DNA from 2 places in the Massilia sp. 01N417 genome. Region 1 is predicted to be linked to the other one. Evidence: predicted binding sites of a transcription regulator. Region 1 holds the regulator's gene; the other holds the start of a gene.

What was found. Region 1 encodes HrcA, which represses chaperone genes, less so after heat shock. Its sites were predicted from a motif close to TTAGCACTCNNNNNNNNNGAGTGCTAA; they were not measured.
Region 2: a site for HrcA is predicted at 2,623-2,649, ahead of groES (co-chaperone GroES). Genes of this name have one in related genera too.

What each region holds. Positions count from the first base shown of each region.
Region 1 covers NZ_JBFTRS010000007.1:126,059-133,317, reverse strand. Annotated here, with positions in the region: gene dapB (4-hydroxy-tetrahydrodipicolinate reductase) at 1-546, opposite strand, end outside; gene AC1DOQ_RS10185 (outer membrane protein assembly factor BamE) at 552-1,169, opposite strand; gene fur (ferric iron uptake transcriptional regulator) at 1,260-1,691, shown strand; gene AC1DOQ_RS10175 (alpha/beta fold hydrolase) at 1,705-2,571, opposite strand; gene hrcA (heat-inducible transcriptional repressor HrcA) at 2,669-3,682, opposite strand; gene AC1DOQ_RS10165 (HAD family hydrolase) at 3,743-4,456, opposite strand; gene AC1DOQ_RS10160 (hypothetical protein) at 4,652-5,260, shown strand; gene AC1DOQ_RS10155 (hypothetical protein) at 5,283-5,978, shown strand; gene AC1DOQ_RS10150 (hypothetical protein) at 6,168-6,362, opposite strand; gene AC1DOQ_RS10145 (DUF6851 domain-containing protein) at 6,611-7,259, shown strand, end outside.
Region 2 covers NZ_JBFTRS010000011.1:148,883-156,141, forward strand. Annotated here, with positions in the region: gene AC1DOQ_RS13930 (hypothetical protein) at 1-48, shown strand, start outside; gene AC1DOQ_RS13935 (hypothetical protein) at 61-480, opposite strand; gene groL (chaperonin GroEL) at 573-2,219, opposite strand; gene groES (co-chaperone GroES) at 2,258-2,548, opposite strand; gene AC1DOQ_RS13950 (hypothetical protein) at 2,836-3,087, shown strand; gene AC1DOQ_RS13955 (cell division protein ZapA) at 3,084-3,395, shown strand; RNA gene ssrS (6S RNA) at 3,440-3,620, shown strand; gene AC1DOQ_RS13965 (EVE domain-containing protein) at 3,693-4,157, shown strand; gene AC1DOQ_RS13970 (hypothetical protein) at 4,150-4,353, opposite strand; gene lgt (prolipoprotein diacylglyceryl transferase) at 4,436-5,251, opposite strand; gene AC1DOQ_RS13980 (LysR family transcriptional regulator) at 5,254-6,147, opposite strand; gene AC1DOQ_RS13985 (TIGR04438 family Trp-rich protein) at 6,422-6,646, opposite strand; gene AC1DOQ_RS13990 (c-type cytochrome) at 6,820-7,128, shown strand; gene AC1DOQ_RS13995 (branched-chain amino acid ABC transporter substrate-binding protein) at 7,205-7,259, opposite strand, start outside.

The DNA.
Region 1 (7,259 bases):
GTCGCGGCCGAGGGCGTCGGCGATGACCTCGCCCATCTTCAGCGCGGTGCCGGACGGGGCGTCGACCTTGTGGCGGTGGTGGGCTTCGATGATCTCGATGTCATAGCCTTGCGAGAAGTTCTTCGCCGCCATTTCCAGCAGCTTCAGCGTGACGTTCACGCCGATGCTCATGTTCGGCGCGAACACGATCGCGGTCTTTTCGGCGGCGGCGCGGATCGCGGCCTTGCCGGCTTCATCGAAGCCGGTGGTGCCGATGATCAGCTTGACGCCGTGGGCGGCGCAGTATTCCAGGTGCTCCAGCGTGCCTTCCGGACGGGTGAAGTCGATCAGGTACTGGGCGCCGGCCAGGCCTTGCTCCAGGCTCGATCGGATCGTCACGCCGGTCAGCTGGCCCGAAAAGGCGCCGGCATCCGAGCCGATGAAGGGATTGCCTGCGCGATCGAGTGCACCGGCCAGGGTGGCGTCGTCGGCTGCGGCGATGGTCTCGATCAGCATGCGGCCCATGCGGCCGCTGGCGCCGGCGACGGCGATATTCAATTGCGTCATGCCCCTTACTCCCCGCCGCGCTTGGCCGCGTCTTCGCGCTTGCGCTTCAGTTCGTCCAGCGATTCCTGTTCGGTCTTGGTCTCGTACTTCGAAATGCCGATCAGGCGCGAGATGTATTCACGCTCGCTCGGCAGGTTGCCGCCGTCGATCTTGGCCAGCAGGTTGTCCTTGAAGTAGACGGTGACGCGGCTGGTGGTCAGCTCGCCGTTGCCGCGCGCGAGGTAGAAGGGATAGTCCCAGCGGTCGGCGTGGAAGGCGTCCATCAGCAGCGGGGTGCCGAGGATGAACTTGACCTGGTCGCGGGTCTGGCCGACCTTCAGCTGGGTCAGCATTTCCTGGGACACGAAGTTACCCTGCTGGATGTCCGGACGATACGGCGAGAACACCCACAGGAATTTCTGCAGCTTGGTGACGGTGGTCGTTTGCGCGCCCGAATTCGCGATTGCCGCGGACTTGTCGGCATCGGCGGCGACCGCGGCCGGGGCGGTGCTCACCGGCGCTGCCGGCTTGGTCTGGTTACGCCAGGATGCGCAGCCGGAGACCGTCAGCGTCGTGACGGCAAGGCCGGCCACGAGCGCTGCCCGGGCGTGGGAACGATGGAAAACGGCATTCATGACGCGCATATCTAACCTTAAAAACGATTGAGCGAGATTCTAGAAACGCTATATCATAAAGCACTACGCCCATCTCGGCCCATCTAAGAGTAACAAAACATGAGCAACAACCCAACCGACCTGAAGGCCAGCGGCCTCAAAGCGACACTACCGCGGCTGAAAATCCTGGAGATCTTCCAGAACAGCACGGTGCGGCACCTGACGGCGGAAGACGTATACAAAACCCTGCTGAACGAGAACATGGACGTCGGCCTGGCGACGGTGTACCGCGTGCTGACGCAGTTCGAACAGGCCGGTCTCCTGAACCGCAATCACTTTGAAACCGGCAAGGCCATCTACGAGCTGAACGCCGGTTCGCACCACGACCACCTGGTCTGCCTCGACTGCGGCCACGTCGAGGAGTTCTACGACGAAGAGATCGAAAGCCGCCAGCAGAAGATCGCCCTCGAGCGCGGCTTCAAGATCGCCGAGCACGCCCTCGCCATCTACGGCAACTGCCAGAAGACGGATTGCCCGCACCGGCACCGTTAAGCTGCGCATACTCCTATAGCTCGTCCTGCGCCGCGCGCCGGCTGGCCGCGGCGATGACCCTGTTCACCGCCGCGATCACCAGTTCCGGCTCGTCCTTCTGGATGTCGTGCCCGCTTTTCAGGGTCAGCACCTGGTAGCCTTCGCTGAACTGGCGCAGGAAATTGGCGTGCAGGTCGCGCTTGAGCGCCACCGCCTCCACGCTCTGCAGGAAGAATTCCGGCTTGTCGACTTGCTGCACCGAAGTCAGGACCACCACCGGCACGTCCGGCAGCTTGCCGTCCAGCGGCGGCGGCAGCGCTCCCTGGTCGAGGACCGGCTTCAGCGCATCGTACTCCGCCCTGAACCTGGCCGGCACGAGGGCCTCGAACCGCCGGTCGTCGTCCGCCGCGCGCCCGGCATCGAGCCTGCGCAGGCCCGGATTGAAGCGTTCGTCGGCCGGGTCGACCAGCACCATGCCGGCTACCTGGCCGGGATGGCGCAGCGCAAAGGCGCGCGCCAGCAAGCCGCCGTAGGAATGGCCGACCAGGATGAAGGGCGGCTTCAGCCCCGCCGCGGCCACCAGCTGGTCGAGCTCCCGGCTGCTTTGCAGGATGTTGCGCGGTTCGGGACGCGGGTCGGAGCTGCCATGGCCGGCGCGCGAATAGCTCATCACGTGCGCCGATTTCGCCACCTCCGGCGCCACCTTGCGCCAGGTATCCAGCCCGGTGCCGAAACCGGATTCGAAGATGACGGTATAGCGCCCGCTGCCCTGCTCCGCCGCCTGCACCTGCCAGGCGCCCACGGCGATGCGCTCCTCCGGCGCCGAGGCGCCGGTGCGTGCGACGGCGCAGCACACCAGCATGATGATCGCGAGGATAAGGGGACGTCTGAATCGGTTCACGGCAGTTCCTTGGCGGATGGCGCGCGCGGCGCAGTGAACCGACTATATCTAGAGAGGATTCCCGCCGAAACTGTAAGAAACCTCAGGAGTGAGCGCTTTAGGAATGGCTGAGCGCGTTCGAGAGGAGCTTGGCCGTGATATCGACGATCGGGATCACCCGCTCATAGGCCATGCGGGTCGGGCCGATCACACCCAGGGTGCCGACGATCTTGCCGTTCACCTCATAGGGCGCGGTGACCACGCTCATTTCGTCCATCGGCACCAGCTTGGATTCGCCGCCGATGAAGATCTGCACGCCGCCGGCCTTGCTGGAGACGTCCAGCAGCTGCATCAGGCCGGTCTTCTGCTCGAACATCTCGAACATCTGGCGCAGCGAACTCATATTCGACGAGAGGTCGGCCACCGACAGCAGGTTGCGCTCGCCCGCAATGATCATGTCGTCGGTTTCCTGCAGGGCTTCGCTGCCCGCATCCACCGCGGACTGCATCAGGCGCGCCATGTCGTCGCTCAGCTTGCGCAATTCTCCGGTCAGGCGCGCGCGCACCTCGTCGAAGGACAGGCCGGCGAAATTCTGGTTCAGGTAATTGGCCGATTGCGTCAGCTCGGAGGGGCTGTAGTCGACGTCGGTCAGCAGCAGGCGGTTCTGGACGTCGCCGCGCGGGTCGACGATCACCAGCAGGATGCGTTTTTCCGACAGGCGCAGGAATTCGATCTGCTGGAACGCCGACTCGCGCCGCGGGCTCTGCACCACGCCGGCAAACTGCGACAGCGAGGACAGCATCTGGGCCGCGTTGGCGATCACCTTCTGCGGCTGGTGCGCGGGCAGGCGCATGCCGGCTTCGACGGCGTTCTCGTCGATCTGCCGCACGGTGAGGAGCGTATCCACGAAGATGCGGTAGCCGCGCGGCGTCGGGATCCGGCCGGCCGAGGTGTGGGGGCTGGCGACATAGCCCATCTCCTCGAGGTCGGCCATGATGTTGCGGATCGTGGCCGGCGACAGGTCGAGGCCGGAAATCTTCGACAGCGCGCGCGAGCCGACCGGCTGGCCGTCGGCGATATAGCGCTCGACCAAGGCTTTCAGCAGGGTTTGTGCACGGTTATCGAGTTGCATGGTTCACATTATGCCTGTTCGCCCGCCGCGTGTGCAGTCATGCGTGCCGTCAACGACGCTTCAGGCATGGTTGCGCTCGAGCCAGTCCAGCAGTTCGTCGACATCGCGCACGATCGCGTCCGGCTCGACGCCGTGTTCGATATGCTTGCGGCTGCCGTTGCGGTTCATCCAGACCGCGCGCAGGCCGGCGCGCTGGGCGCCCTGGACGTCGAGCAATACGTCGTCGCCCACGTAGACGGCGTCAAGCGGGGCCACGCCCAGTTCGCGGCAGCCGGCCAGGAAGATCGCCGGATCCGGCTTGGCCACGCCGAACTCGGGTGCCGATACCGACGCCCGGAAATGGTGGGCCAGCCCGATGGCCCGCAGGTCGGCATTGCCGTTCGTGATCGCGCCCAGCAGCACCCTGGTCTTCAGGCGCAGCAATCCCGGCACCACGTCGTCGTAAGGCACCACGGCATTGCGGGCGGCAAAGAACTCGGCCATCGCCAGCTCCACCTTGGCGGCATCCTCGCCGGCCTGTTCGAAGGCGGCCAGCAGGCCGGCGCGGCGCAGCTTGCCCAGGTCGAGCTGGAACTCCGGCTTCTGCGCCAGCAGTTCCAGGCGCGCCTGGCGCAGGCTGTCGATGGTGAAGCGCTGGGCGACACGCGGCGCGTGCTCGCGCAGCCAGGCGAACAGGATCTGTTCGGCTTGCAGGATCACCGGGGCGATCGGCCACAGCGTATCGTCCAGGTCGAAAAGGAGGGCCTTGGGCCAGGCGCGTGGGGTCGTCGTCATGCTCGGGAGTCGGAGGGAGGGCGGGTCAAGGATAGCGAGGCCGGCCTTGAAAATCAACGGCATGCAGATGTCGTTACACCGTGATACAAAGGCAAATGAGGCTGCGGCTTGGCAAATGCTCTAAAATGTCGGGCAATATTCTACTCAGCGGTGCCGCCGGTCCTGCCGTGCGCCATCCCGTCCAACGGAGATTCTATGAAGAGTTCGATCCTGTATGCCGGCGCTGCGCTGGCATGCGCGCTTGGCCTGTCCGCCTGCGGCGGCGGCAGCGGTGACCTGCCCCTGACCGTAACCATCGCCGGCGGCGTGACCAAGGAAGGCCTGGTACTGGTTAACCAGGGCAATGGCGACGAGATTGCGGTTCCGGCCGGCGCGGCCAGCGTCCAGTTCCCGAAATACCTGTCGACCGACGACGAGTTCAACATCTCGTACAAGTCCCTGCCGTCGAACGTCAGCGGCTGCACCATCAGCAACAACAAGGCACGCGCCAACTACTATACGGTCTACACCACGGTGCCGACGGTGTTCTGCACGATCAAGACCCACACCCTGTCGGTCACGGTGACCGGCCTGACCGGCACCGGCCTGGAACTCGTCAACGGTTCCAACCGCAAAGTGGTGACGGCTGCCGATGCGGCCCAGCCGGTGGCCATCGGCGACATTCCGGAAGACGGCGCCTACGGCGTGACCATCCTGAACCAGCCGGATACGCAGACCTGCACGATCAGCGGCGGCACCGGCACCATGACCGCCACCGGCCCGGGCACCACGCCTGTGGTCACCTGCGGTCCGAAGACCCAATAATCTGGAAACTGGAGAGTAAAGTATGAAGTTCCACCTCGTGCGCCCGGCCCTGATCCTGGCTTCATCCGTGGTCCTGGCGTCCTGCGGCGGCGGCGGCAAGGAGACCTACCCGATCAAGGTCACGGTCTCCAACGTCCAGTATCCAGGTCTGATCCTGACCACCAACGGCCAGGAACTGGCCGTTCCGGTACCGGCCAAGCCCGGCGACACCCAGGTCCTGTATTTCGCGAACGGTCTCGACTACGGCACCCGCTACGACGTGATTCCGAAAGGCGGCACCGCCACGCTCGGCGGCGGCTCGCAGCCGGCGCACCAGAACTGCGTCACCAACGGTTATCCGCGCGAATACGGCACGGCGGGCCAGACCGCTTCGATCGAATCGGCACGCACGCCGGCAATCGAGGTGTTCTACTCCTGCTCCATCCTGTCGTACGCGCTGAGCGGCACCATCACCGGCCTGCCGTCCAAGGACCTGAGCGTGACCCTGACCAACGGCAGCAACAGCACCCGTACCTTCGCCGGCAGCGACACCGATGCGTCGATTCCGTTCGGCCTGGGCGATGTGCCCTACGGCGCAAGTTTCGGTATCACGGTGCTGACCCAGCCGACCGGCTATACCTGCACCGTTTCCGGCAACGGCACCGGCGTGATGCTGGATGCCCAGGAAAAGAACGGCGGCGTCAAGGACGTGGCTGTCACCTGCGTCAAGAACAGCTGATCGACGCCAGGGAGGTCCTTGCGGAGGAGATATTTCTGTTGCGAATATCAAATATTCCAAACAAAAATTGGACGAATATGCTGTAACGCAGCATACTGCTTCCTGTCTCCTCCAACTCTCCTCAGAAAAGAATTGGATTTAAGCCCGCCCTCAAAAGCGGGCTTTTTTTTCGTCTCTTGCAGGAAACGATTAGATTGCGGCCTTCTCTGCTGCAGTCAAACGCTTCGCCGTCACCGTCACCACCGCCATCTGCTTGCCTTCGATCGACACCTGGGCGTTGTAGCGTTCGCGCGCATTGGTGCTGGCGGCGCTGGCTGCGCTGGTGACACCGGCCAGGAAGACGGTTGCCAGGAAGATCGCTTCCATGTTTTTCATGACGTTCATTTCGGTTCTCCTTCGGGTGAAGTGCGTTGCGTTTTGTTTTTCGATGGTGTCACTGTAGGCGTCTGCGCCTTCTCCTTCCAGCGGACTGCGACGAACTGCAAAAAACGCGGGATGGACGCCCAAAAACCGGGGCTATGCGTTGCGCCGGCTGCCTTTTACGCCTGAGAACGCTCAACAGCCTGCGCGCCTGTGCTCGCCATACTCGACGGCGGCACAAATGCGGAGGCGACATGAGGCGGGAGAACGTCTTGAAACTGGATCCGGGCGCGGCGGCCGGCATGGCCGGCACCGTGGCGGGCTGGAACCTGCTGGCCCTGCAGGCGATCCGCGCGGCGCAGCCCGGTCCGCTGGGCGCGGCGCGCTCGCTGGCGATCCTGCACACCTGCATGTACAACGCCTGGGCCGCCTACGACGGCGCCGCCCGCCAGACCGCGCATGGGGTAAGGGTAAGGCTGCCCTGCGCCGAACGCAGCGCCGCGAGCAAGGCCTGCGCCATGAGCCATGCGGCCTGGTACGCGCTCGGCAAGCGCTTCCCGGGCCAGCAAGCCATGTTCGACGCCTGGATGGCCGGCCTGGGCCTGGATCCGGCGCCCGGCGGCCAGCTGAGCCCGGCCGGCATCGGCCGTATCCAGGCCGCCAGCATGCTCGACTCCTGCCACCGCACCGGCACCCCGGCCGCCACGGCGACGACGGCCGAGCCGGCGCCCGGCCGCTGGTGCCTGGCGGCGCACCGGCTGTCCGAACGCGAAGGTCACGACGACGACCAGGACGTGCGCCTGTTCTTCGCGCTCGCCAATGCCCTGGCCGACGCCAGCATTGCCGGCTGGGGCGACGCGCAGGAGCGGGAGACGGCCGGGCCGGCCGCCATCCACGGCAGCGCCGGCGCGGCGGTGCACG
Region 2 (7,259 bases), on a different contig from region 1:
GGTCTCGATGTACCGACCGGTAAGAGTACCTACGGATCAATTTGCTAAGCGTCGTCTGCGCTACGCTACATCAAGCCCGTGCTGCCGGCACCATCCTTCCAGCGCAGCGCGGGTTTCTTCTTCGCGGAAGCGATGCCAGGCGTCGCGTGCGCCGCGTGTTTCGAGCAACCGGGAAAAGCGTCCATAGGCGCCCTTGCGGCGGAACATGTCACGTACCGATTCCATATCCCCAGGCAGGTGTTGGCCGGTAAAGCGGAACACAAGCTCCATGCCGAGGCCGAGTTCGCGCGTCGATGGCACGGACACGTACAAACCTTCGGCCTCGATGTCGCCCGGCAATGGCGCTTCCTCGTCCATGTAGTCGTCGTTCAGCAGGTGGATCATGCCGGTGTCGCGCGCCACCAGCGCCTTGGCGCTGCCTTCGCCGTCGTCGACCAGGATGGCCGCGTTTTCCAGTTCGTCCAGTTTTACCGTTGGCATCGCTCGTCTCCCGGAATGAAAAAAGCCCGCGGGGCGCAAACCCCGCGGGCCTTACTTTACTACTCGGTTGGCTGTGAAGCCGTCCGGCTTGATTACATCATGCCGTCCATGCCGCCCATGCCACCCATACCGCCCATGCCGCCCATGCCGCCGGCCGGCTTGTCTTCGACGATCTCGGAGACCATGCAGTCGGTGGTCAGCATCAGGCCGGCGATCGAGGCTGCATTCTGCAGAGCCGAGCGGGTGACCTTGGCCGGATCCAGCACGCCCATTTCGACCATGTCGCCGTAGGTGCCGTTGGCGGCGTTGTAGCCGTAGTTGCCGGTGCCGTTCAGGACCGACGACACGACGACCGACGGCTCTTCACCGGCGTTCTGGACGATCATGCGCAGCGGCTCTTCCATGGCGCGCAGGACGATCTTGATGCCGGCTTCCTGGTCCGGGTTGTCGCCCTTGACCTGCAGGGCAGCGCGGGCGCGCAGCAGGGCCACGCCGCCGCCCGGGACGATGCCTTCTTCGACGGCAGCGCGGGTAGCGTGCAGCGCGTCTTCCACGCGTGCTTTCTTCTCCTTCATCTCGACTTCGGTAGCGGCACCGACGCGGATCACGGCAACGCCGCCGGCCAGCTTGGCCACGCGCTCTTGCAGTTTCTCACGGTCGTAGTCCGAGGTCGCTTCTTCGATCTGGACGCGGATCATTTTGACGCGTGCTTCGATCGCTTCAGCGGCGCCAGCGCCATCGATGATGATGGTGTTTTCCTTGCCGACTTCGATGCGCTTGGCCTGGCCCAGTTCAGCCAGGGTGACCTTTTCCAGGGTCAGGCCGACTTCTTCGGCGATGACCTGGCCACCGGTCAGGATGGCGATGTCTTCCAGCATGGCCTTGCGGCGGTCGCCGAAGCCCGGCGCCTTGACGGCGACGGTCTTCAGGATGCCACGGATGTTGTTGACCACCAGGGTCGCCAGGGCTTCGCCTTCGATGTCTTCGGCGACGATGACCAGCGGACGGCCGGCTTTTGCAACTTGCTCCAGTACCGGCAGCAGGTCACGGATGTTCGAGATCTTCTTGTCGCACAGCAGGACGAACGGGTTCTCGTGAACGGCAACCTGCTTGTCCGGGTTGTTGATGAAGTACGGCGACAGGTAGCCGCGGTCGAATTGCATACCTTCGACGATGTCCAGCTCGTCGTTCAGCGACTTGCCGTCTTCGACGGTGATGACGCCTTCCTTGCCGACTTTTTCCATCGCTTCAGCGATGCGCTCGCCAACGGACGAATCCGAGTTGGCCGAGATGGTGCCGACCTGGGCGATCTCTTTCGAGGTGGTGGTCGGCTTGGCGATCTTCTTCAGTTCTTCGACGGTCGCTGCGACGGCCTTGTCGATGCCGCGCTTCAGGTCCATCGGGTTCATGCCGGCGGCAACGAACTTCATGCCTTCGCGCACGATGGCTTGTGCCAGCACGGTCGCGGTGGTGGTGCCGTCACCGGCGTTGTCGCTGGTCTTCGAAGCGACTTCCTTGACCATCTGCGCGCCCATGTTCATGAGCTTGTCTTTCAGCTCGATCTCTTTCGCGACCGAGACGCCGTCCTTGGTGACGGTCGGGGCGCCGAACGAACGGTCCAGCACCACGTTGCGGCCTTTCGGGCCCAGGGTGACTTTGACTGCGTTGGCCAGGATGTTCACACCCTCGACCATCTTGGCGCGGGCTACGTCGCCGAAAATTACGTCTTTAGCTGCCATTTCTTAATTCTCCGTATTCAGGAAAGTGTTTGGACTGATTACTGGGCCACGACGGCCATGATGTCTTCTTCGCGCATGACCAGCAGTTCCTCGCCGTTGACCTTGACGGTCTGGCCCGAGTATTTGCCGAACAGCACGCGGTCGCCGACTTTCACTTCCAGCGGACGGACGTTGCCGTTTTCTTGCACTTTGCCGTTGCCCACGGCGAGAATCTCACCCTGGTCCGGTTTTTCGGCCGCTGCATCGGGGATGATCAGGCCGGACGCAGTTTTGGTTTCCTGGTCGAGACGCTTCACGATCACGCGATCGTGCAATGGGCGAAGGTTCATGCAAAACTCCTTTGATTGTTGATTGACTGTTCGTTTGATAACCGCCCCGGTATCGGCTGCGGTGCAAAGAGCTGTTAGCACTCTTCACTAACGAGTGCTAATTATAGGGACGATAATTTCCCATTTCAAGCGGTGATGTTGGCGATTCGCCAGACTTTTTTGATGTTCCGCAAGCGGATCGACCCATTCGGGGTAGGAAAGCGCGAAAGCCTAACATTCATTTCTTGAAACCCGCGCACGGCACGGCATCTGTTGACGAAAAATCGATCCCGATCCTATAGTTATGGATGATTTCCGAATTCCAAGAACTGTCCGATAAAATCGACCGTCTCGCCCAGATGGCCCAGGCGCTGCGCAGCGAGAACTATCTGCTGCGCCAGGCCAACGCCCTGCTGAGTGCGGAGAACGTCGATTTCAAGAACCGGCTGCTGCAGGCTCAGCAACGCGTCGAAGCGATGCTCGCCCAACTCGAACCCGCCGAGGTGACCGTCGACGAGGACGCACCCGCCAACCCCGACGACGAGGAGGCCGCGCAATGATCCAGCTCGATGTGCTCATCATGGGCCAGTCTTACCGCCTGGCTTGCCGCGAAGGCGAACAGCAGACCCTGCGCGAAGCGGTCCACTACCTCGACAGCAAGATGTGCGCCCTGCGCGACACGGGCAAGGTCAAGGGAACCGACCGCATCGCCGTCATGGCCGCGCTGTCGGTGGCTGCCGAATTCCTGTCCGTGAAGTCGCCGCAAGGCCCGCTCGGCGACCAGTCCATGCTGGAAGTCAAGCAGAAACTGGAAGCGATGAACTCGGTGTTGGACCAGGCCCTGGCGCCCCAGGAAAACCTGTTCTGAGATCAAATTCGTTTGACATGCCGGTTCATCGTAGTAAACTGGCGGCTACCCTGCGGTGTTCGAGATTTGCCATATATTCCTTGAACCATTCAATCGCATAGGTTGCGGAACATTCTCGGTGGGCGTGATCGTCACTAGTTTGACGAACCCGAAATTGAGCTGACTGTGACCACCTTGAGCCGTCAGGTTCGGGATGCCGGCAAGAACGGCACAGGCGGGGCTACAATCCGGAGCGGTTGCGACACTTCATGTGCGCAGCCGCTTTTTTATTGTCGCTGTTCTTTTGGAGTGAGCCGCATGCGCTACTGGTTGATGAAATCCGAACCCGATGAAGTCAGTTTCGACGACGTCCTGAATGCGCCCGACAAGACGGTGGCATGGTTCGGGGTTCGCAACTACCAGGCCCGCAATTTCATGCGCGACCAGATGGAAGTCGGCGACGGCGTCCTGTTCTATCACTCCAGCTGCGCGGTGCCGGGCGTGGCGGGCATCGCGCGGGTCGCCAGTACCCCGTATCCGGATGCCTCGCAGTTCGACGCAAGCAGCCATTACTTCGATCCGAAGGCCACGCGCGAGAATCCGCGCTGGATCTCGGTGGACGTGCAGGCCACCGGCCAGGGCCGCTACCTGCCGCTGACAGAGCTGCGCGGCGTGCCGGAACTGGAGGACATGGTGCTGCTGCAGAAGGGCAGCCGGCTGTCGATTTCGCCGGTGACGCCGGGGCAGTGGAAGAAGATCCTCGAACTGGCAGGGATCAGCTGACGCCGATCAGGGTATCGCGTCGCAGGCGCAATCGGGTACGCGGCGTGCGGATGCCGGCGCACATGCCCCAGGCCGCGGCCCAGCGCAAGGCCTGGTCCGTGGCGGCGCCGAAGGGCCGCGCGGCTGCGGCGCGTCTCAGGGCGGCCGACATGCGCTGCATTGCATACAGCTTCTTGGGTGAGATGGCGTGCTTCATGAGGCCACGATAGTTTCCCGTGCGGCCACGAACGGTGCTCCATCTAACCCAAAAACGCAGGGCGGGGTTCTCTCCTACGCGCCTAGGCGTGCACGGCGCGCTTGTTACCGTCCGAGTAGGCCCAGCCCAGCATCAGCAGGCCGGCCACGATCATCGGCACCGACAGCACCTGGCCCGAGGTGATCGGCATGCCGAGGATATGGGTCTCCCAGTCCGGTACGCGGAAGTACTCGGTGAAGAAACGCGCGCAGCCGTACAGCAGGGTGTACAGCGCGCCGACCGCCAGGCGCGGACGCGGCTTGCGCGCGAAGATCCACATGATGACGAAGACGAGGATGCCGTCGACCAGCATCTGGTACAGCGGCGAGGGATGCACGAGGTGGTCTTCGATGCCCGGCCACTTCATGGCCCAGGGCAGGGAAGGATCGGCCATGCGGCCCGGCAGTTCGTGGTTGATGAAGTTGCCCAGGCGTCCGCAGGCATAGCCGATCGGGACCATCGGCGCGATGAAGTCGTAGACGTCGAGCAGGTTGCGCTTGCGCTTCCTGGCCCACAGCGCCATCGCCAGCAGCACGCCGATGAAGCCGCCGTGGTAGGACATGCCGCCCTGCCAGGTCTTGAAGATGTCGATCGGGTTCGCCAGGAAGTGGGCCGGCTGGTAGAACAGCACCTCGCCCAGGCGCCCGCCGATCACCACGCCCAGCATCCCGTAGAACAGCATGTCGTCCAGGTCTTCCTTGGTCCAGCCCTGGGCCTGGATGTGCGGCTGGGTCCTGATGCGCACGCGGCCGAGGATGATGAAGAGGGCGAAGGCGACCACGTACATGATCCCGTACCAGTGGATCGGTAGGGGGCCGATGTAGAAAGCGACGGGGTCCGGGTTCGGATGGACGAGCATGATCAGTGATTCCTCAGTAGTTCCAGAAAGCCCTTCAGCACCGGCGACGGGTTGTCGCGGCGCCAGGCGATGCCGGTCTCGACGAGCGGGGTCGGGTCCGCGAGGGCACGGTATTCTACGCCGGGCCGCATCAGGTTGGACACGGATTGTGGCACAAGTGCCAGCCCCATGCCGCCGGACACCAGGCTGACGATGGTCTGCATCTGGATCGCCAGCTGGCCGATCACGGGGGTGATGCCGGCCGCGCGGAAGCAGGACAGGATGGCGTCGTGCAGGGCCGGCGAGATCTCGCGCGGAAAGACGATCAGGGGCAGGCGCGGCAGGTCCTGCAGCTTGACCGGGCCTTCGCGGCGCAGGGCATCCAGGCCGGTGGGGGCGCACAGGATCAGCGGCTCGTCGAGCACCTTCATGTAATCGAGCTGGCCGAGGGACTTGTCCGGCAGCGGCGGGATCAGGAGGCCGGCGTCGATGCGTCCGCGCAGCAGCTCCTCGGCTTGCACGTCCGACGTCGCTTCGATCAGGTTCAGGTGGACGGCCGGATAGCGCTCGCTGTAGCGGCGCAGGAAGGCCGGCAGCACGTTGTAGTCGCAGGAGGTGACGAAGGCCAGCGCCAGGCGACCCGCCTCGCCGGCGGCCGCGCGCCGCGCCAGCTCCGGCAAGCCATCCGCCTCGAGCAGCATGCGGCGCGCTTCGGGCAGCAGGGCGCTGCCGGCCGGCGCCAGTTCCACCGTGCGGCGGTTGCGCACGAACAGCGGCGCCCCCAGCAACTCCTCCAGCGCCGCGATCGCCTGCGACAGCGGCGGCTGAGTCATATGCAGGCGCGCCGCCGCCCGCCCGAAATGCAGCTCCTCGGCGACGGTGACGAAGTAGCGCAGCTGACGCAGTTCCAGATTCATGTGATATGCATTTCCCGCAATTTCCGACTCATCTATTCGCGAAATGTATCACAGCCGCGCAAACCAAATTCGGGGTCAGAGCACTTTTCCACCCCAGTTCGGGGTCAGAGCACTTTTTCGATCAATTTCTACCAGGAAGATAGGCGAGCTGGCGCTGACAGGCGTGGACAGCAAAGCGGAAGGCCGCAAGCCAGCATTCCGATACCGAAAGCAATTGCCGCAAAATGTGCTCTGACCCCGAATTCGGGGCGAAATGTGCTCTGACCCCGAATTTTTATTTGCGTTTGTCGAAGGCTTGCTTGACTCTTTCCTTGCGGCGGGCTTCGTCGGTCTTGTGGGCTTTTTTCTTGTCGAGGCCGAGCATCTTTTCGATGAATTCGAACCAGATGAAGGCGACCACGGCCAGGGCGACGATCCACCCCCAGGACAGTTGGGCGAACCTCCAGACTTCGAAGAAGCGCAGGGCGACCAGGGCGGCGAGCAGGAGGATGAGCGGCATGAGAGTTCCTTTACTTTCTGCGGCCATCTTACAATAATAGTTCCTTTGAGCAACGAAATCCTGCCATTCCGTCAACCGAAATGTGTATCAGCCGTTACGGACTGTATCCACTGCACCTACGCAGAGGAAACAAGATAGAATCTTGCATAGGATTTCACTTTGGAGAGTACGGAATGAAACGGTCCCTGATGTTGTTGATGGCGGTCTCCGCCCTGGTGTCGACCAGCGCCTTCGCGCAGGCCGACCTGGCCAAAGCCAAGAACTGCATGGCGTGCCACGCGATCGGCTCCAAGCTGGTCGGCCCGGCCTACAAGGATGTCGCTGCGAAGTACGCAGGTCAAAAAGGCGCCGAGGACAAGCTGGTGCAAAAGGTCATGAAGGGTGGCTCGGGCGTCTGGGGACCGGTGCCGATGCCGGCCAATCCGCAGGTGAGCGAGGCCGAAGCCCGCAGCCTGGTCAAGTGGGTGCTGGCGCAGAAATAAGCCGCACGCTGCTGCAATGAAATAAAAAAGCGCCCTCGAAAACAGGGCGCTTTTTTCATATTCATGCCATAGCTAATCAACGCACCACGTCGATCTTGCTCCGCTTCCCACCCTTGTAGGTATATAGCGTC